Regions from separate parts of the Pseudarthrobacter sp. NPDC092202 genome, predicted to be linked through region 2. Evidence: riboswitches for the same ligand, from Rfam matches in the RefSeq annotation. Region 2 holds a riboswitch; each other region holds the start of a gene.
The links. Region 2 has a riboswitch for thiamine pyrophosphate ahead of thiC (phosphomethylpyrimidine synthase ThiC). Riboswitches for the same ligand answer to the same signal wherever they lie in the genome.

Region 1 (5,475 bases), on a different contig from region 2:
CCAGGAGATGGGGTTCCGCCTCAACCAGCCCGCCCGCAAGGTCCCGGCCGGCGATCTGCTCGTGGACGGCGTCGGCCTCCACATGCTCGTCGAAGTAATGGGTGACCTCCGTATCGAAACCGTGCCGGCGGAAGCCCCTGCCGTAGAGGCGGTTGGGCTGGGACGAGGTCATCTCATAGATGGCCAGGTGTCCGGTGATGGCACCGCGCAGCCGACGGTTCAGGCCGAACAGCGACATCAGGTTCACGGCCGCGAGGGAGACCGCCGGGACGGCGTCCACGTAGGACCCGTACCCGTCATCCATTCCCAGGCCCCGCATGGTGCGGGCAAAAAGGGCGCTGTGCATACGCTCGGGCCGTCCGCCGCCGTACTCATCCGCCTGGATTTCCACCAGTGCCGCTTTGGCCCGCCCCGAGAGCCTCGGGATGGCGAAGGTGTGCGGGTCCGCTTCCTTCAGCTGGTAGATGGACTTGTGGATCAGGAATTCCTTGAGCTGGCCAAGGCTGGCCTGCTTGGCCACATACCGGGAGAGGCTGGGGCCGCTGTCGCGCCCGGCCAGGGCGAACAAAATGTCTGCCACTTCGTCGCTGGTGACACGGGACTGGGCAGGGAGTTCCAGATCCCCGGCGGCCGCCGCGGCAGCTTCCCGGAGCGCGGCTTCGAACGGCTTTTCAAGGAGCTGGCGCACCCGGACCAGTTCCGGCACCCACTCCCAGTCGTCGCTTACGCCCTCAAGCCCGGAGTAATGGAGCTCGTAGAGGCAGAAGAGCGTCAGCTGGAGGTCATCGTCGCCAATGATGTCCAGAGTTGCCGGAAGGTGGCCTTCCACCGTCCGCTGCAGCGCCGCCAGGGCGCCCTCATCGGTGCCCGGCAGCTCCGAAAGGGCGCTGAACAAAGCGGTGCTGACGGGACCCCTTGCTGTTGGGACTTTCATGATGCTCCTTCGGGTCTGGCGTGTAGCGGGTCCGTGCCCCCGGCGCTGGGGGCACGGCAGGAGATGATGGTCAGCGGCGGCGGGTCCCGGGTGCTGACGAACTGGCGGTGCTGCTGGTGTCCGCTGCGGGAGCCGGCCCCCGGGCGAACATGATGGCCAGGGCAATCATCGCCAGGCCAAGAACCAGGTGGAGCCAGTTGTCCGCATGGTTCGCGGGGATGAAGTTCGCAGGGATGGGATCTCCCACCAGGAGCCCGTACAGCCAAAGGACCAGGTAGATGACGCCGCCGTAAATGAGAAAGTTCCGTGCCTGCGGGTGGGAGCGCGACATCAGGATGCCGGCAGCCCCAAAGAGCAGGTGGACGGCGTTGTGGAGGATGGACACCTGGAAGATCCCGAGCAGCAGCGCTTCCGATGCGTGGCCGGCCAGGCGGAGCGAGCCATAATTGGAGGTAATGCCGGGAATGAATCCCAGGATGCCGGCCAGGCTGAAAACGGCGCCCGTTCCGAGGGCAGCGTTCTGCAGGCCTGTGCGGGCGCCTTTCATGCGGATGCTGGCTGCCATGTGCTGTACTCCTCAAACGCTGGAGACAACATAGTAAGCATGATTACTAATAAATGCTAAGCAGCCTTTGTATTCTGCTGGGGCCGGGCGCCGGCGCACTGAACCCAGGCTGCGCAGTGAACGCAGGCTGCTACCCTCCCGCGCCGTTCCACGCGTACGGGTTTGTGGGCGGGCCTCCGCGGCGGCCGTGCTCGTAGCCTTGCTGCCAGGACTTCCCGACGACGGCCACCAGTTCCGCAAGCAGCGGATAGTAGGGGTGGTCCGGGCCGATGAAAAGCATCTCGTCCGAGGCTTTGTCCAGCGCCGCCCGGACCTGGTTCTCGGATGCTGGACCGGTCACGACGCCCTCCTGGATGGAATACCCGCCACTCGGCTCGAATGTACTCCCGCCGCCCCGGGGGTGTCCATGCACGCGGGGGCGTGCGCCGACGGCGTACCCGTCAGTCCGCGCCGGCCTGCCCGAGGATGTCACGCAGGGCCTCGACAACCAGGTCATGGTCCTGCACCTGCGGTAAACCGGACACGGTGACGGTTGCCACGGCACCCACTCCGGTGACGTACAAGGGGAAGGAGCCGCCGTGCGCGGCGTATCGGGTCTGGTCGAACCAGGCGTTGTCTTCGATCCGTCCCCCTTGGAGCCTGGCGCGCAGCCCCACCAGCAGGGAAGGGGCCTCGTACCGGGCGGCGGTCCGCTTCTTGGCCCCGATCCAGTGCCCGTTGTCCGGCGTTGCCCCCGGCAGGGCGACGTGGAAGAGGACCTGCTCGCCCCTGCTGATGTCGATGGCGATGGGCAGCCCGCGTTCCTTGCCCAACTCCACCAGGAGCAGCCCCAGGTTCAGGGCGTCATCCATGGAAAAGCCGGGAAACTGCAACTCCCGGACCTCCGCCTCAATCCGGGCAATCAGTGCTTCCAGGGATCCCTCCGGCTGGGCAGCCTGGGAATCTGGATCGTACCCGGTCATATCTGGTGGATTCGCAGTCATGGCCCACAATCTACCCCTCCCTGCGGTAAACTGAACCACGCCCAACAGGGCGGATATTTCACCAAACACAATCATTCAACGACAGGGGAGCGCCGCCGTCGGCATCACTGGCCATGCCAGGGACCGCAGGTGGGCGCTGAGAGTGCGGACAGCCGCAGACCCTCGAACCTGATCCGGTTAGTACCGGCGCAAGGGAGTCGAGTTCTCGAAGTGCGCGCAGCGGCAGCAGTGCCGGAAACCGCGCCCACTTTCCCCTCCTGTTCCTCAGGAGGACTACATGGCAACAACAGCAATCAAGAAGCCCGCCGGCAAGTCCTGGCGCGTCGTGGACATCGTGGTGGCGGCCCTCATCGCCGTCGCCGGCGGCGTCATCTTCTGGGCCTGGTCCCAGGGTGCCGCCGCGGTCTCCGGGCCCATGAATGCCGTCTACCCGCCCCTGACCGGCCTGATCGCCGGAGGCTGGATGATTCCGGCTGTCCTGGGCATGCTGATCATCCGCAAGCCCGGTGCTGCGCTCTTCTGCGAGACGGTGGCAGCCACCGGTGAACTGCTCATGGGCTCCCAGTACGGGGCGTCCGTACTGTTCTCCGGGTTCGTGCAGGGCCTTGGCGCGGAGATCATCTTCGCCATCTTTGTGTACCGGAAGTTCAACCTGCCCGTAGCCCTGCTGGCAGGCGCTGCCGCCGGTCTTTTCTGCGGCCTGAACGACTCGTTCGCACCGTGGGGCTGGAACATCGCCTACGCCGCCGGCGACAAGCTGGCGTACATCATCTTCACCGCCATCTCCGGCGCCATCATCGCCGGGGCGCTGTCCTGGGTTGCCACCCGCGGCCTGGCCAGGACTGGTGTCCTGAGCTCCTTTGCATCACGCAAGGCGGCAACGGAGCCTGTCTTCTCCTGATGGGCGCCCCTTCGCGGCAGGAGGCATCGACCCCGGTGCGTCCGGCTGCCGTCACGGCCCGCGGCTGGGGCTGGCGGCATGCAGGGCGCACCAGACCGGCCGTGCATGCCCTCGACCTGGAGATCCGCCCGGGGGAGCGGGTGCTTCTCCTGGGACCTTCCGGTGCCGGCAAGTCCACGCTCCTCCACGCCCTGGCAGGGGTGCTGGGGGACATAAACGACGACGGCGGCGACACCGGGGACTCCGACGAGACGGGCTCGCTGCTGGTTGACGGCGCCGTGCCCCGGGAGCAGCGCGGCCGGGCGGGACTGATGCAGCAGGACCCGGAGACGCAGGTGGTCCTTTCCCGCGTTGGCGACGACGTCGCCTTCGGCGCCGAAAACCTTGCCGTGCCCCGCGACGCCATCTGGGCCCGCGTGCACGAAGCGCTGGACGACGTCGGACTTTCCCACCTGCCGCTGGACCATCCGACGTCGGCCCTGTCCGGCGGACAGAAACAGCGCCTTGCGCTGGCAGGGATCCTTGCCATGCGGCCGGGCCTGATCCTGCTTGACGAGCCCACAGCGAACCTGGACCCGGCCGGTGTGCTGGAAGTCCGCGACGCCGTGGACCGCTGCCTGGACAAAACCGGTGCCACGCTGGTTGTGGTGGAGCACCGGGTGGCTGTGTGGAAGGACCTGGTGGACCGGATCGTGGTGCTGCAGCCGGGCAGCGCCACCGATGATGCCGTGCTGCTTGACGGCCCTCCGGACCAGGTGCTCGCCGAAGCCCGGACCATGCTGGCCGCGGCAGGCGTGTGGGTGCCCGGGTACGTTCCGCAGACGCGGGCCCGGTCAGCAAGCCCGGCCGCCCCCTCCGGAGAACTGCTGCTGGCGGCCGAGAAACTTGCGGTCTCTCGCGAACGCCCCCGCCGCAGCGGCTTTCGGAAAATACCCCCGGTCCCCGTCCAGCAGGACATTTCCGCGCAGGTCCGGGCCGGGCAGGCGCTGGCCATCACGGGTCCCAACGGTGCGGGCAAGTCAACGTTTGCGCTGACCCTCGCGGGGCTCCTGGAGCCGGTGGCAGGCAAGGTTTCCGCAACCCTGGAGCTCAGCCGCGGCGCCGGGATTGACCCTTACGCCTGGAAGGCCGAGGCGCTCATTGAGCGGATCGGTACCGTGTTCCAGGAACCCGAGCACCAGTTCGTCACCGGGAGGGTGCTGGATGAGCTGCTCTTCGGCCCGCGGCACCTTGGCCACGGTGAGGAACGCGTTGACGAGCTGCTGGAGCGGTTGCGGCTGACCCACCTGGTGGACGCAAACCCCTATACGCTCTCCGGCGGGGAGAAACGGCGTCTATCCGTGGCCACCGTGCTGGCAGCGCATCCCCAGGTGCTGGTGCTGGACGAGCCAACGTTCGGCCAGGATGCGAACACCTGGGCGGAGCTGGCCTCGTTCCTGTCCGAGCTTTTGGATGCCGGCACCGCCGTGGTGTCCGTAACCCATGACGCCGAATTCACTGCCGCGCTGGGTGGAACTGAGCTGCGGATGGCTGCGGCTGAACCGGTGGCGCCATGAGGCAGGAGCTGAACCTGCGCGGCAACCAGGCCCTGCTGGCCCGCGCCAATCCCCTGAGCAAGTTCGCCGCCGTCTTCCTCATCACCGCCGTACTGGCCCTTTCGATCGACTGGGTTTCCGCATCGGTGGCGCTGGCTTTCGAATTCCTGCTGTTCCCTCTCGCTGGCCTGACGGTGACGCTGCTGTGGCAGCGCGGCTGGCCGCTGATCCTTGCCGCGGCCGTGGGAGGCTGGAGTACCTCCATCCTGGCTCCGGACAGCGGAAGGACGCTGATCGACGTCGGCATCTGGACCATGAGCGAAGGCTCGCTGGAGCTGGGGGTGGGCTTCACCCTGCGCGGGCTGGCCATCGCCCTTCCGGCCGTGCTGCTGATGAGCTGCACGGACCCCACGGACCTCGCCGATGCGCTGGCGCAGAAGGCGCGCCTTCCGCACCGCTTCGTGCTGGGCACGCTCGCGGCCATGCGGCTGGTGGGCCTGATGGCGGAAGAGTGGCAGACCATAGGAATGGCCCGGCGGGCCCGGGGTGTGGGTTCC
Region 2 (5,475 bases):
CAGCGTGAACTTTTCGACTTGACGCGGCGGGACACAGACGACGCCGGCCGGAGCGTGCGGCCGGAAGTAGTCAGGCGGACCAGACGTACAGGCCGGTACGCTCCGAGTCGTCGATTCCGCTGGCGAGTTCTGCCACCCGCTGCACGTACGTCCGCGCCTCCGAAGCGCCAAACGGCATGTCATCCTGCGCCGCCCACTGTTCGGCCACCTCTTCGAGGACGTCGCCCTCGCCTTCGGTTTCATAGGACAGCAGGTCGGCCAGGGCGCGGACCATGGCTGGCGGAACGGCCAGGAGCGAATCGCTGGCCACATCCACCATGGTCAGTTCGTAATCCGCCCCTCCAGCGTGCACGGCGGTGCCGGCCAGGTCACCCAGCTGCTCCACTTCGAAATCACTAATGTCCGGGATCCGGACTGCGTCGCCCGCGGGCGCGCTGCCGCCCCCGTCAAGGACGCCGGCACGCTTCAGTGCTGCGTCGTGGGTGGCAACAAAGATCTCGGTGAAGCCCATGGCGATTGCCCTCATTCCGTTGGCGGTGCGGCGCCGGGAGGCAGCGCCTGCCCGGCTGTTCGAATTCAGCCTAGTCCGGATTAGGCCCAGTCCGGATTCAGCGCTGTCCGGATTTGGCCCGGTCCTGATTCAACCCGGCTCGAGTTCAATCTGGTTTGAGTTCAACCCAGGTGCCGGCGCGTGGCGCACCGGCAAGGCAGAAGGGTCAGCGCACCGCTACACGAATGCGGTTGCGCCACGGATCGTCGAACCGTAGCTCCGCTCCGGTGTGGTGGGCGGCAACACCGGCGACCCTGAGGCGGTCGGCGAGGGCGCCGACGTCCTCCCCTGACGGCACCTGAATGAGGACCTCACCCAGGCCGAGGGTGTCCTTGCGGGGGCCCGCTCCGCGGCTGTTCCAGACGTTCATCGCCATGTGGTGGTGGTAGCGGCCCGCGGAAACGAAGAGGGCCTGCCCATGCCAACCGGCCGTCTTTTCGAACCCGAGGGTTCCCACGTAGAAGTCGCGCGCCGTCTGGACGTCGCCCACTTGGAGGTGTACGTGGCCCACGCCGGCCACGGATCCGGCCTGGCGCGCCAGGGACTCTTCGGTGAGGTGCTGCTCAAGGTACCGCTGCGGCGGGAGGGCCAGGCTGTCCATCACCACGTCCGTACCGTTCCAGGACCAGTTGCTGCGCGGCCGGTCCCAGTAGAGCTCGATGCCGTTGCCTTCGGGGTCGTTGAAGTAGAAGGCCTCACTGACGAGGTGGTCAGCACTGCCCGTGAAGGAGCGCGGCTCGAACCGGGCGGCCGTGGCGATGGTGGCGGCCAGGTCTGCCTGGTTCTCAAACAGCAACGCCGTGTGGAAGAGGCCGGCCTCTCCCCTGCCCGGCAGGTTCAGTCCGGGCGCGGGGGCCAGGTGCACAAGCGGCTTCTGCAGCCGGCCCAGGTAGATTCCGCCGTCCTGCTCGGCGATGACCTCCAGGCCGAGGGCCCGCTGGTAGTAATCGGTCATCACCTTCATGTCGCCCACCTTGAGCATCACGGTGCCCATGGCGAGATCGGCAGGAAGAAGATCCTGGCTGGCGGCTTGTGCAGTCATTGAAAACTCCCGGTGCTGTGGGCCTTCCGGTTGGCAGCCCTTACACTTATAAAATTACTTGAAGCTTCAATTTATTCCAAGTCCCGGGGCATATCCCTTTAGCGGATCACCCGTCCGCCCAGGATCACGTGTGCCAGGCAGTTGACCGCCTCCGGCACCTTCCGGGGATCCTCCCGGCACAGGACGAGGTCTGCCCGCGCCCCCTCTTCCAGGCCCTCCGCGCCCAGCCACTCCCGCGCGCCCCAGCACGCCGCGTCCAAGGCGGAGGCCATGGGCAGTCCGGCTGCATGAAGGGCCAGGATTTCGTCGCCTATCCTGCCGTGCCTGATCACGCTGCCGGCGTCGGTCCCGGCATAGATCCGCACGCCTGCCTCGAACGCCTCTAGGACCCGTTCCTCCCGGCGTTCCCACAATGAACGCATATGCGCCGCATACCGCGGGAACTTGGGTAAAGCCTGCGCTGCGATGTCGGGGAAGGTGGCGATGTTGACCAGGGTGGGCACAATGGGCACCCCCTGCTCCACGAACCGGGGCAGGTGCCGCGGCAGGAGCCCCGTGGCGTGCTCGACGCAGTCGATGCCGGCGTCCAGCACGTCGTCGAGCGTCTCTTCCGCGAAGCAGTGCGCCGTTACGCGCGCGCCCTCATCGTGGGCGGCTTTGACGGCGTCACGGACGACGCCGGCAGGAAACGAAGGCGCCAGGTCGCCGGCGTCGCGGTCAATCCAGTCCCCCACAAGCTTGACCCACCCGTCACCTTCCCTGGCCTGCTTACGCACGGCTTCCACCAGGCCCTCAGGTTCCACTTCTTCCGCGAACCCCCGCAGGTACCGGCGAGTGCGCGCAACGTGGCGGCCGGCGCGGATCAGCACCGGGACGTCCTTCCTGCCCTGCAGCCATCGGGTATCCGCAGGGGAACCTGCGTCGCGGACCAGCAGGGTGCCGGCGTCCAGGTCCGTCCGTGCCTGTTCTTCGGCCGTCAAAGCATCCACCGGCCCGCCGGCGCCCAGCCCGATGTGGCAGTGCGCATCCACAAAGCCAGGCAGCACGAATCCCGCCAGAATCCTGTCCGGGGCCGTTGCCGGCCGGCGGAACGTCAGCCGCCCGCCAACGGACCAGAGCCCGTGCCGCTCAGTGTCCGGCCCGGTCAGCACCGTCCCCGTGAACTCGATAATTTCTGCCATGAATTTGCCTCTCTCCCGCCCGGACAGGCTAGCACCGCGTGATGTGACACGCCCCGCGTCAAGGCCTGTGGTAGCTTTCATCCTGACCACACGGGTGCCCCTGCAGGGGCTGAGATCGGGCTGCCGCAGCCTGCGACCGTCGAACCTGTCCGGGTAATGCCGGCGAAGGAAGTGAGTATTCCTTGAGTACACCCCATCAGCAGCTGAACCCTGCCCTCAACAACCCGGGTGCCGGCCCTGCCGGCAACCAGCCCCCCGTAACGCAATCCCTGAAATCCCACTCCCTGGCATACCTCGAGGACGCCGGGAACGGGATCCGTGTTCCCGTGACCGAAATTGCGTTGGAGCCGTCCCCCAACGGCGTGCCAAACCAGCCGTTCCGGACCTACCGGACCGCCGGTCCGGGGAGCGACCCCGTTCAAGGCCTTCCTCCTGTCCGCAAGGACTGGATCGAACAGCGGGCAGACACGGAAGCGTACAGCGGCAGGGAAAGGAACCTGCTCGACGACGGCCGCTCGGCTGTGCGCCGCGGCGCCGCCAGCGCAGAGTGGAAAGGAGCACCTCCGGTGCCCCGCCGCGCCGTCGACGGCCGGACCGTCACCCAGATGCACTACGCACGGCAGGGCGTGATCACCCCGGAGATGCGCTTCGTGGCGCTGCGCGAGAACTGCGATGTTGAACTGGTCCGCAGCGAACTGGCCGCAGGCCGGGCCATCATTCCCAATAACATCAACCACCCGGAATCCGAGCCGATGATCATTGGCAAGGCCTTCCTGGTGAAAATCAACGCCAACATCGGCAACTCCGCGGTCACCAGCTCGATCGCCGAAGAGGTGGACAAACTGCAGTGGGCAACACGGTGGGGCGCAGACACCGTCATGGACCTCTCCACCGGGGATGACATCCATACCACCCGGGAATGGATCATCCGCAACTCCCCGGTTCCCATCGGCACCGTCCCCATCTACCAGGCCCTGGAGAAGGTCAACGGCGAAGCCAACGCCCTGACCTGGGAGATCTTCCGTGACACCGTAATCGAGCAATGCGAGCAGGGCGTGGACTACATGACCATCCACGCAGGCGTGCTGCTCCGGTACGTTCCCCTGACCGCCAACCGCGTCACCGGCATCGTCTCCCGCGGCGGGTCCATCATGGCCGGCTGGTGCCTGGCCCATCACCGGGAAAATTTCCTGTACACGCACTTCGACGAGCTCTGCGGGATCTTCGCGAGGTACGACGTCGCGTTTTCCCTGGGCGACGGGCTCCGGCCGGGGGCAACGGCCGATGCTAACGATGCAGCCCAGTTTGCCGAACTGGACACCCTCGCCGAGCTCACGCAGCGCGCCTGGGAGTACGACGTCCAGGTGATGGTGGAGGGCCCGGGCCATGTCCCGTTCCACCTGGTCCGGGAGAACGTTGAACGCCAGCAGGAGCTGTGCAAGGGCGCGCCCTTCTACACACTGGGCCCTCTGGTGACCGACGTGGCGCCGGGCTATGACCACATCACCTCAGCCATTGGCGCAACGGAAATTGCCCGCTACGGCACGGCAATGCTGTGCTACGTCACCCCCAAGGAGCATTTGGGACTGCCCAACAGGGACGACGTCAAGACGGGAGTGATCACGTACAAGATCGCCGCGCACGCCGCGGACCTGGCAAAGGGCCATCCCGGCGCGCATGCACGGGATGACGCGCTCTCCAAGGCACGCTTCGAGTTCCGGTGGCGTGACCAGTTTGCGTTGTCGCTGGACCCGGAGACGGCCGAGGCCTTCCACGACGAGACCCTTCCGGCCGAACCGGCGAAAACCGCCCACTTCTGCTCCATGTGCGGGCCCAAGTTCTGCTCCATGCGGATCAGCCAGGACATCAGGGACGAATACGGCTCCGCAGAGGCCCAGGCCGCCCTGGCTGAAGCCGCAGCCGGCATGCGGGGCAAGAGCGAGGAATTCCTGGCCGCTGGCGGGAAGGTTTACCTTCCGGCGCTGAGCGTTCCGCCGGGCGGCCGGCGGTAGCAGCCCGCAGGTTCCGTCCGGCTGGTCATTGGGGGCCGGCCGGACGGACTTATATGGATCAGGCCCAGGCGTCAGGAGGCGCGCGCCTGCAGGCGGCTGGCGTCGCTGATGAACGCGCGGATGATGCGGTCCCCTTCAACGGAGTCATGGGGCCGGTGGCCGCCGGCGGCCGTGCGGTGGAACGCCCCTGTCTCGCGGAGGTAGCCTGCGATCTCCTCGTACAGCGGCTCCCAGCCGCCGGTCAGGACGAGCGTCGGCACGCCGGGCACGATGTGCAGCGGGGCTTCCCAGGAAGGTGCCTGCAGCCGCAGCCGCCTGGCGGAGCGCTTCTCCTCGGCGGTCACCGGCTGCTGCAGGTCCGTGGCATAGACCCTGCGGACGAACTCGCGCTGGAAATCCTCGTCACTCAATTGATGCCGGACGTTGAAAAGGGGCTGCATCAGCCCGATGTGCGCTGCCGTGGCCGGCAGTTCAGCGGTCAGGGACAGGCAGGCTGGCTCCACCAGGGTCAGCGAGTAGACAAGGTCCGGACGTTCGACGGCGGCCATCATGGCTGCGATGGCGCCCTGCGCATGCGCCACGACATGTCCGCCGGCGATGCCCCTGCCGTCGTCCCCCAGGGAGCTCAGCAGGATGCGTGTGTCCTCCTCGAACGAGGACTCCGTGGGATCGGCAAGGGGATCGAAGCCG
Region 3 (5,475 bases), on a different contig from region 2:
AGTGATCTTGACCTTGGTCAGTTCCTGGCGGTGACCCTGGCGCTTCTTGTAACCGGTCTTGTTCTTGAACTTCTGGATCACAATCTTAGGACCACGGAGGTCCTGGAGGATCTCAGCCGTAACAGTTACCTTGGCCAGGTCAGCAGCGGCGGAGGTGACCTTGTCACCGTCAACCAGGAGCAGTGCGGGCAGCTGAATGGTGCTGCCAGCTCCACCGGCGACGCGGTTCAGGGTAACGAAGTCTCCAACGGAAACCTTCTCTTGGCGGCCGCCTGCGCGGACAATCGCGTACACCACTTGGGAACTCACTTCTCTCGACGTTTATTACAAATTTGCGTGCGGAACCCGGTTCCATAATTGGGTGGGCTCTCGCTGTGCCTCAACGCCGTGGGGTCATAACCCAAGTGTTGGCGTAAGCACCGAAGATCTAGAATACGCTAGTTTTGGCTTCGGCCGCAAATGAGGCTGGTTCCGGCGCGTTGTCTGTGATAGGAACCACAGCCCAGTCCGCACCCTTACCCGTGCCCCACCATAGTACCGGCGGGATGCCCGCCCCTGCGTCAGGAATGGAGGCGCGGCGCGTCGAAAAAGTCCACTTCGAGGCGGCAGGACTGCCTGAACGCCGTCACCATGGCGTCCCGGTCCGCCGCCGAAGCGCTGCGGCCGGCCCCGTCCACAATGGCGACCGCCCTGCGGGTGGCCGCCGCAAAGTCCTCGTCAGCGTACGTGCGCAGCCACTCTGCGTAGGGGTGGCCTGCCGGCTCCCCGCCGGCCACGAACTCGGCGTGCAGCGTTGCGCCCACCTCGGCGTACAGCCAGAAGCAGGGCAGGACGGCTGCGGCCAGGACGGCGTAGCTGCCGGAGGCCGACGCAGCGGCCAGGTGGTCCACGTAGGACTTGGTGACAGGTCCCAGCTGCGGCGTAACCGTCCGTGAACTGAGCCAGGAGCGGTGCAACTCGGACTCGACCTCCAGGCATTGTGCCGCGGAACGTGCCCAGAAGAGCTGCTCTGCCTCGGTGGGCGCCAGGGCACTGGTCCGCGCGAGCACACGTGAGTAACCGTTGAGGTAGATGGCATCCTGGGCGAGGTAGTAGGCAAAATCCTTCTCCGGCAGGCTGCCCGAAACCAGTCCGCGGATGAAGTCCAGCGCGTAGATGTCCGCCAGGTCCTTCCTGGCGTCCGCCCACAGCTGTGCAGCGAAGCTCGTCTCCCCATGCACTGCCGGCACGTGGTGGAAGTGGTGCACGGGTCCGTTGCCTGTCCCCACCTCCAGGGTTTCCGAGGCCTCCAGCGCGCCGGCCAGCCAGGGCTTGACCTCGCGGAGGGTGGCCTCCCAGTCCCCCAGCCGCGGCTGGACTGTGGCCATGGCCGAGGACAGCGAACAGCCGGTGCCGTGGCTGTTCCGCGTTGCCACCCGCGTCCCCGGAACCACCACCACTTCCCGGCTCAGCCTGCCGCCCGTATCGACCAATGCATCGGGGCACTGATCCCCTACCAGGTGTCCGCCCTTGACGAGCACGGTCGCCCCGGTGGCTGCCGAGAGCCGGCGTCCCTGTTCCAGGGCACCATCCCAGGTCTCCTGCACCTCGCCGCCAACCAGCATGGCGAGTTCAGCCAGGTTGGGGGTGATGAGGTGGGCCAGGGGCAACAGCTCGCGGAGGGCAGCCTCGGCGGATTCCTGGAGCAGCCGGTCACCGCTGGTGGCCACCATGACCGGGTCCAGCACCACGACGCCGGGACCCACCTTTTCGAGCCATGCCCGGACAGCTTCGATCACCGCGGCGTCGCCCAGCATCCCGATTTTTACGGCGTCGATGCTGATGTCGTCACTGAGGGCGTCGAGCTGCTGGGTGAGGAAGGCTGCGGGGGGAACATGGACGCCGCGCACGCCGCGGGTGTTCTGCGCTGTGAGTGCGGTGATGGCGGCCATTCCGTAGCCGCCGTGGGCTGCGATGCTTTTCAGGTCCGCCTGGATGCCGGCCCCGCCGGAGGGGTCGGAACCGGCGATGGCCAGGACCCGGGGCACGTCGCGGTACTGGCGTGCCTGCGCGCCAGGGGCAGAAGCAGCAGCAAATGCAGAAGAAGGCGCAGGTGTGCCCTGGAAGAAGGCAGTGGGCATTGCGAAAGTGGAAGACAAGAGACATCCCTTCGCCGGTGCTAGCCGGACAGGTTCAACGGGTCTGGATCTCAGCCGGCTCTCTGCGCGGCACCCCGTGTCGGTTCCCAAGCCTAGCTTTTTCGCGGTCCGCAGGGTGAAGGTGACGCAGTGCGGCCGCAGCGGGTTGAACGCGCAGTGTCCACGGCGGGTTGAACACGCAGCTTTAAGCAACGGATGCCCGGCCGGCCACTTCCTGTGGCTGGCCGGGCATCCGGTCAGTACTCCCTCTGCTGGAGATCCGGTACTTGGATCTCCGGTCCCTACAGCTCTGAGGCGGGAACCCCGACACCGAGGATGATCGGTGCCTCCGACGGCTTGTTGCTGGCCGGCTGGGAAGCAACCGCCTGGTCCGTTGCCGGTACCTTGGCTGCATGGGAATGCCCGGCCGCGGCGGCAGGAACATTTTCATGCTGCTGGACCGAGGTCTCGTTGGCGGCTCCCTGCGCGCGGCTGGCACTGCGGTTGCGGCGTGCCCTGCGCGGGCGCGACTGCTCCAGCGTGTGGTCCGAGTAGTCCTTCTCCGCCGCGGCAGGCGCCGGCGACTGCTGCCGGCCAGTTTCAGGCTCCCGCTGTTCCCTGTCCCGTTCGGGCTGGGGGGCCTGACGCGGAGCCTCTTCCGCCTCACGCCGGGCCGGCTGCCCTGCCGGCATTTCCGCCGGCGTTTCCACTGCCGTTTGGGCCGGCGTTTCAGCCGCCGGGGCGGGCTCGCCCAGCTGGGCGAAGGCCGCGGCAAGGCGATCCAGGGTAAGGGCAGGCTTTGCTTGCTGCTCCTCTGCGTGCTCCACGAAGGGCAGGACTACCTTCTCCCCGCCAAAGGTCAGGACGGCGGCGGGCCTGGACGCATCGCCGTCGTGCTTCTCCGTTTCTGCAGGCGCTGGAGGCTGGGCCTGCGTTGCCTGCCTGGCGGCAGCCAACTCATCGTCATGCAGGTGGGCAGCGTGCGCAGCCGCCGCGATGTTGGCAAGGGCCAGCCTGGTGGCCTCCGCTTTCGCGTGCCGCTCGGCGTCCGTCGGATCGGGGTGGACCGTGTGGACGTGGACGGCGACTGCCGGAGCGGCCTCCGGCTGCTGGCCGCCACGGCCGCGGCGGCGCTTCCGGTCAGGGCGGACACCGGGCTGGTTGCTGTCCGTGCGCTGGACCTCGGGGCGGTTGCCCTCGGCGCGTGCCTCCGGCCGGTGCTCGGAACGCTGCACGTGGTGCTCAGCGGCCACAATGTTGGCGCGGCGGTGCTCCACGGGGTCGTCATGGGTGACCACGCCACGGCCGGCACAGGCCTCGCACTGCTCGCCAAAGACCTCAAGGAGCCCCGTACCCATGCGCTTGCGGGTCATCTGCACCAGGCCCAGTGAGGTGACCTCGGCAACCTGGTGCTTGGTGCGGTCGCGGCCCAGGCACTCCACCATCCTCCGCAGGACAAGATCCCGGTTGGACTCGAGGACCATGTCGATGAAGTCGATGACGATGATGCCGCCGATGTCGCGGAGGCGGAGCTGCCGTACTACTTCCTCTGCGGCTTCCAGGTTGTTCTTGGTGACTGTCTCTTCCAGGTTGCCGCCGCTGCCGGTGAACTTGCCGGTGTTGACGTCCACCACGGTCATGGCTTCGGTCCGGTCGATCACCAGCGAGCCGCCGGAGGGCAGGAAGACCTTCCGTTCCAGGGCCTTATGGATCTGCTCATCGATCCGCCAGGCACTGAAGATGTCCTGGTCCTTGGTCCACTTCTCGAGCCGGCCCACCAGGTCCGGGGCGACGTAGGTGACGTATGCCTCGATGGTGTCCCAGGCTTCCTCGCCGGAGACGATCAGCTTGGAGAAGTCCTCGTTGAAGACGTCGCGGACCACCTTGATGGTGAGGTCCGGTTCGCCGTAGAGCAGCTCCGGGGCGAGGATCTTGGTGGACTTCGACTGGCTTTCGATGCCCTCCCACTGGGCACGGAGCCGGTTGATGTCGTGCGTCAGCTCTTCCTCGGACGCACCCTCCGCGGCTGTCCGCACAATCACGCCGGCGTGCTCCGGGAGGCGGTCCTTGAGGATCCGCTTCAGGCGGTTGCGTTCGACGTCGGGCAGCTTCCGGGAGATGCCGGTCATGGAGCCACCGGGCACGTAGACGAGGTAGCGGCCGGGCAGGGAGATCTGGCTGGTCAGGCGTGCGCCCTTGTGGCCCACCGGGTCCTTGGTCACCTGGACCAGGACGGTATCGCCGGACTTCAGTGCGTTCTCGATACGGCGTTGCTTGCCCTCAAGGTTAACGGCTTCCCAGTTCACCTCGCCGGCGTACAGGACGGCGTTGCGGCCGCGGCCGATGTCCACGAAGGCAGCTTCCATGGACGGCAGGACGTTCTGGACCTTGCCCAGGTACACGTTGCCGATCAGGGAGTCCTGCTGGGTCTTGGACACGAAGTGCTCGGCCAGGACGCCGTCTTCGAGGACGGCGATCTGGATTCTGTCGTCGCGCTGGCGGACGATCATCTGCCGGTCCACCGATTCCCGGCGCGCCAGGAACTCGGCTTCGGTGATGACGGTACGGCGGCGGCCGGTATCGCGTGATTCGCGGCGGCGCTGCTTCTTGGCTTCAAGGCGGGTGGAACCCTTGACGGATGTGACGCGGTTGTTCACCGCGGGTTCGCTCACGGCGCGCGGGGCGCGGACCCGTGTGACCGTGTTGGGCGGGTCGTCGTCTCCCCCGCCTGTCAGTTCAAGGTCCTGGTCGCCACGGCGGCGGCGACGACGACGGCGGGAGGTCACGCCTTCATCGGCGGGCCCGGCGGACTCCTCATCAGCGTCGTCGGCCTCGTCGCCGTCTGCGGCGCCGCCGGCATCTTCACCGTCACGCTCGCCCGTCCTGCTGCGGCCGCGGCGGCCGCGCCCGCGGCGCTTCCGGCGGCTGCCTGCGTCGTCTGAATCATCCTCGGCGTCGTCAGCCTCAGCCTCTTCGGCTGCTGCCGGTGCAGGCCGGACTACGGTACTCAGGTCCGGAGCCTGGAAGAGTACCGACGTGGCGGACCCTGGTTCCATGAACAGCGACCCAAACGGGCTGTTCGTGGCCGAAGCCGTGGTGGGCTCAGCGTCGGCTTCGGTGGAAGGCTCGACGGCGGAGGGTGCCTGCGCGGAATCGTCGGCGGCGGTGCCGGCTGCGGGCACCTGGGCTGCGGGCGCCTGGGCGGCAACCTCCGCTGTGGGTTCAGTGCCGGCGGGCGCTTCGGCGGGGGCCGTGCTGGCCGGCGCAGCGGGTGCGGTCTCGGCGGGGGCGGCCTCAGCTGAAACGGTCTCGCCAGGCGCAGCCGTCGCTGCCTGCGGTTCCGCTGCTTGGACGACGG

Region 1: it holds a riboswitch for thiamine pyrophosphate, as region 2 does, so the genes downstream of both, ACIQF4_RS10030 (ECF transporter S component) here and thiC (phosphomethylpyrimidine synthase ThiC) in region 2, are expected to answer to the same signal.
Region 3: it holds a riboswitch for thiamine pyrophosphate, as region 2 does, so the genes downstream of both, thiD (bifunctional hydroxymethylpyrimidine kinase/phosphomethylpyrimidine kinase) here and thiC (phosphomethylpyrimidine synthase ThiC) in region 2, are expected to answer to the same signal.

Annotation. Positions count from the first base shown of each region.
Region 1 is NZ_JBIVRG010000005.1:27,390-32,864, forward strand. Features, by position in the region: gene ACIQF4_RS10010 (iron-containing redox enzyme family protein) at 1-934, opposite strand, end outside; gene ACIQF4_RS10015 (DUF4383 domain-containing protein) at 1,005-1,499, opposite strand; gene ACIQF4_RS10020 (hypothetical protein) at 1,630-1,839, opposite strand; gene ACIQF4_RS10025 (heme-degrading domain-containing protein) at 1,940-2,482, opposite strand; TPP riboswitch at 2,556-2,695, shown strand; gene ACIQF4_RS10030 (ECF transporter S component) at 2,760-3,383, shown strand; gene ACIQF4_RS10035 (ABC transporter ATP-binding protein) at 3,383-4,939, shown strand; gene ACIQF4_RS10040 (energy-coupling factor transporter transmembrane component T) at 4,936-5,475, shown strand, end outside.
Region 2 is NZ_JBIVRG010000001.1:695,455-700,929, reverse strand. Features, by position in the region: gene ACIQF4_RS03255 (hypothetical protein) at 71-511, opposite strand; gene ACIQF4_RS03250 (VOC family protein) at 717-1,592, opposite strand; gene ACIQF4_RS03245 (amidohydrolase family protein) at 1,691-2,773, opposite strand; TPP riboswitch at 2,854-2,961, shown strand; gene thiC (phosphomethylpyrimidine synthase ThiC) at 2,956-4,785, shown strand; gene ACIQF4_RS03235 (alpha/beta hydrolase) at 4,857-5,475, opposite strand, start outside.
Region 3 is NZ_JBIVRG010000002.1:535,940-541,414, forward strand. Features, by position in the region: gene rplU (50S ribosomal protein L21) at 1-297, opposite strand, end outside; gene thiD (bifunctional hydroxymethylpyrimidine kinase/phosphomethylpyrimidine kinase) at 561-2,120, opposite strand; TPP riboswitch at 2,128-2,225, opposite strand; gene ACIQF4_RS05920 (Rne/Rng family ribonuclease) at 2,420-5,475, opposite strand, start outside.